2 regions of the Aquabacterium olei genome follow, and region 2 is predicted to be linked to the other one. Evidence: predicted binding sites of a transcription regulator. Region 2 holds the regulator's gene; the other holds the start of a gene.
The links. The regulator FNR, encoded in region 2, switches genes on or off when oxygen is low (the NO sensors DNR and NnrR bind a similar motif). The targets are predictions, from matches to a motif close to TTGATNNNNATCAA.

Region 1 (2,198 bases), 1.5 Mb from region 2:
CAGGTAGCCCGTGCCCAGCGCGGCATTGAAGTTTTCGGAGACAGAGGCCGAGGCCGAGGTGAGCAGCTGCCCGGTGTACTTGACGCTGCCATCCAGCGCCAGCGTGCCGGAGAGCGACTTGCTCGCCTGGCTGTAGCTGATGTTGGTGATGCTCAGCACCGAGGTCTTGTAGTTCAGGTTGAAGCCCGAACTGGCGCTGGTGTTGCCCAGAAAGTCCGCCGCCGAGGGGCTGCTGAGGGAAACGGCCGTGAACGCCTCGCTCAGCTTGTTCGAGCTGGCATCGTACGTGGCGTCGCCGACCGACGAGAAGGTCGCGCCGGTCAGCAGTTGCGTGATGTCGGAGCTGAGGGTCAGAACGGCCTGGGTGGGCGCCGTGAAGGCCGCCGCATGAACGGCTGCGCCGGCCGTCAGGGCCGCCACCGCCACGCCCGCTTGCGCGAGCCGGGTCAGGGTGCTGTGCATGTGTATCACCTTAGATTGCAGTTGTTGGTTGGCACTGCCACAAGGCAGTTGAAACCATGCTGCAGCGGGCGCACGCCCCACCCCATATCGTTGACCCTTAAACACCCCCCAAGCGTGGGGCAGCATCCGGGCGCCTTGGGCCAGGATTGCTCGCGCTTTCGCCCCTGCGTTCCTGACGCACACAAAAAAGCCCCCTTGCGGGGGCCGTTTCAAGCGGCGCACCGGCCGGGCCGGTGCAGCGCCATCAGAAGCGGTAGCCGAGGCCGATGCCGAAGACGATCGGGTCAACCTTCACGGTGGCGGCCTTGCCAGCAACCGGGTGGGTCACATCGGCGCGGATATCGATCTTCTTAAAGTCCACGTTAAGCGCGAGTTCCTTGGTGATCGGGAAGTCAGCACCGATCTGGAAGGCCGTCCCCCAGCTGCTCTCTTCCAGCTTGAGAGCGTTGCCGTCCGGGTAAGTCAGCTTCACTGCCGAGAAGCGCGTGTAGTTCACGCCCGCGCCGATGTAGGGGCGCACGGTGGGATGGTCAGGCGCGAAGTGGTATTGCAGCGTGAGCGTAGGAGGCAAGTGGCGCAGGGTGCCGAGCTTCGCATCACCTGCGTAAACAGTGTGCTTCTGCGGCGAAGTGGCGATCAGTTCCAATGCAAGATTGTTGGTGACGAAGTAAGAAGCGTCCACTTCCCAGATGTACTTCGAGTTCACCTTGATGGCGTTGTCCGGGACGATGGGGCCGGTGCTTTCGTTGGCCGGCTCCAGGTACAGCGCGCGGGCACGCACCACGATGTCACCGGCAGCGGCTTGCGAGACGGCGGGGGTCAGGGCGGCGCAGGCCAGGGCAACTGCGGCGATCAGGCTCGAGCGGGTGAAGATGGTGCTCATGGTCGTTCCTTCTTGTTCAGTGGCTTGTGGATCGCCGGAGGGCTTTCCATGACATCATTGCAGCAAGCGGAACGTCGCCCGGACTTGTGCTGCATCAAGTCGCCACCCGGGCCGGGGCCGCGCGAGGGGCAGCGCCCCGGGTGCTTTGCGTCAGATCAGACATCGGTGATGCGTCCGCGCAACGCCGGGCGACACACCGCCCGGCAGCAGCACTCACGCGGAGGGCGTGAGGCCCAGGCGCTCGCAGATGGCCTTGACCGGGCCGGCCTGGTTCATCGTGTAGAAGTGCAGCCCCGGCACGCCCGCACAGCGCAGCTGGTCGCACAGGTCCGTCACCACATCGAGGCCGAAGGCCTGGATCGAGGCCTTGTCGTCGCCGAAGCCTTCGAGCCGGCTGCGGATCCAGCGCGGGATCTCGGCGCCGCACGCGTCCGAGAACCGCAGCAACTGGCTGCTGTTGGTGATCGGCATGATGCCGGGGATCACCGGGATGTCGGCGCCCAGCGCGGCCGCCTCGTCCACGAAGCGGAAGTAGGCGTCGCTGTTGTAGAAGTACTGGGTGAGCGCGGCGTTGGCCCCAGCCTTCACCTTCGTGACGTAGGCATTCAGGTCGGCCTGCGGGTTGCGGGCCTGCGGGTGCATCTCGGGGTAGGCGGCCACTTCGATGTGGAAGTGGTCGCCCGTCTCGGCGCGGATGAAGGCCACCAGGTCGGACGCATAGCGGAACTCACCGAAGCCGCCGTAGCCGCTGGGCAGGTCGCCTCGCAACGCCACGATGCGGCGGATGCCTTCGGCCTTGAACTGCTGCAGCTGGGCGCGCACGCCGTCCTTGCTGGCGCCGATGCACGAGAAG
Region 2 (2,198 bases):
CGCCGGTGTCCCAGCCCCCCTGGTGGAAGCTTCCGATCGTGTGGATGGTGATCGGCGGGCCGCTGGCCGTCGTCGTGGCCTCCTTGTTCACGGTCGGCATCGCCGTCAAGAACGTGGATCCGGTGCTGGACACATCCAAAGGCCAGGTGTCTTCCACGAACGAGTTGCCCGCGGTGAAGGCGCGCAACCATGCGGCTGAAGGCAGCACCCAGCCCGCGGAGCGCTGAGTGCGCCCCCGCCTGCGGGTAAATCCCGCAGGCAAGCCCGCCCGACTGGCGGAACATCAGGTCGTGTCCCTATTCCTGTGAGAGGAGTGCCGCATGACACAGCGTAGCTTGCACGCTGCCCAGATCCTCTGGCCCGCGTTCTTGGTCGCCGGGCTGCTGGAGATGCTGGTGTTTGCCTGGGTGGATCCCGGCATGCTGCAGATCGGCAGCTGGTATCCGGATGCCGACACCGTCTACAGCCTGACGTTCCTCGCCTTCTGGGCCTTGATTGCCCTGGCTACGGCGGCGTCGCACTGGCTGATGCGCCATGACGAGGTCGGGGCCAGACGGATCGAGCGGCGCGTTCGGCGGTCTCGCCATGGGCACGCTGCAGCGCGTCCCTGACTTCTGCTGCTTCGCCCCGCCGAAAGTAAAAACCCGCCAGCGGCGGGTTTATTCAAAGGCACATCAGGGATGCGGAATCAGCACCGCACGCTGTTGACCAGTGCGCGCAGGCCTGCTTCGTCGGTGATGCGGATGTCGCGCTGCTTGACCTCAAGCAGGCCTTCGTCCTGAAACTTCGAGAACGTGCGGCTCACGGTTTCGAGCTTGAGGCCCAAGTAGCTGCCAATCTCTTCCCGCGTCATGCGGAGCACCAGCGCCGAGGCTGAAAAACCACGCGCATGCAGGCGCTGCGTCAGGTTGAGCAGGAAGGCGGCCAGCCGCTCTTCGGCGCGCATGCTGCCCAGCAGCAGCATGACGCCGTGGTCACGCACGATTTCGCGGCTCATGATCTTGTGGAACTGGTGCTGCAGATCCGAGAACTCGCGCGACAGGTCTTCCAGCTGCGCATACGGGATCACGCAGACCTGAGAATCTTCCAGCGCAATGGCGTCACAGGCATGGCGGTCGGTGCTGATACCGTCCAGGCCCAGCAACTCGCCGGCCATCTGGAAGCCGGTGACCTGATCGCGCCCATCCTCGGAGGAGATGCGGGTCTTGAAAAAGCCGGTGCGCACCGCATAGACCGATCGGAAGGCATCGCCCGTGTGGAACAACGCGTCGCCCCGCTTGACGGTCTTGCGCGTGGCCACGAGCGAGTCCAGATGGCTCAGCTGCGGCTGGCTGAGCCCCACAGGGAGGCACAGCTCACGCAGATTGCAGCTGGAGCAGGCAACTTTGAATGCTTCGTATTTCATTGCACACGACGAACCGTTGGTGGAGCCCTTGCTCGAAGAGCGGCATGCGTCGGTGTTGCTCTGGTCCAGGACGGGGATGGTGTTATTCAACATGAGGAACCTCAAGGTCTTCCTGATTGTTGCCCGATCCCCGGACTCGAGGTTGAGGCAGATCAACCCGCAGCACTGCCAGTTTGGCACAGACTCCGTATATGAGCGACCAGGCCATGATAACCATTCAACCCGCCCCCATCATCTCGAGCGAGGTGCTGACTCGACTTGACGTGTCCGGACCACGCTACACCTCGTACCCGACGGCCGATCGGTTTGTGGAGGCCTTCGGGCCGACCCAGCACCGCCAGGCGCTCGTCCAGCGCAGCGAAGGGGCGGGGGCCATGGCGGGCGGTGCCGTGCCGCTGTCGCTGTATGTCCACATCCCGTTCTGCGAGTCGGTCTGCTACTACTGCGCCTGCAACAAAGTGATCACGCGCCACCATGGTCGGGCCACCGAGTACCTGGAAGCGCTTCGCTCCGAGGTTCAATTGGTGATCAACCAGATTGGCCGCGGTCAGGCCGTGTCGCAGTTGCACCTGGGTGGCGGCAGCCCCACCTTCCTCAGCGATGACGAGCTGGAAGGCCTGCTCACCATGCTGCAGGACGCCTTCCGTTTCGTGCCGGGCGGCGAGTACGCCATCGAAGTCGACCCTCGCACCGTGGATGCCGCGCGACTCAAGCGCCTGGCGGCCATGGGTTTCAACCGCTTGAGCCTTGGTGTTCAGGACTTCGATCCGCTGGTTCAGCAGGCCATCCACCG

Region 1: a site for FNR is predicted at 1,430-1,443, ahead of DEH84_RS17095 (OmpW/AlkL family protein). Genes of this name have one in related genera too.

Annotation. Positions count from the first base shown of each region.
Region 1 is NZ_CP029210.1:3,821,392-3,823,589, forward strand. Features, by position in the region: gene DEH84_RS17090 (PEP-CTERM sorting domain-containing protein) at 1-462, opposite strand, end outside; gene DEH84_RS17095 (OmpW/AlkL family protein) at 707-1,345, opposite strand; gene metF (methylenetetrahydrofolate reductase [NAD(P)H]) at 1,559-2,198, opposite strand, start outside.
Region 2 is NZ_CP029210.1:1,461,015-1,463,212, forward strand. Features, by position in the region: gene DEH84_RS06530 (nitrogen fixation protein FixH) at 1-227, shown strand, start outside; gene DEH84_RS06535 (hypothetical protein) at 321-611, shown strand; gene fnr (fumarate/nitrate reduction transcriptional regulator Fnr) at 689-1,405, opposite strand; gene hemN (oxygen-independent coproporphyrinogen III oxidase) at 1,612-2,198, shown strand, end outside.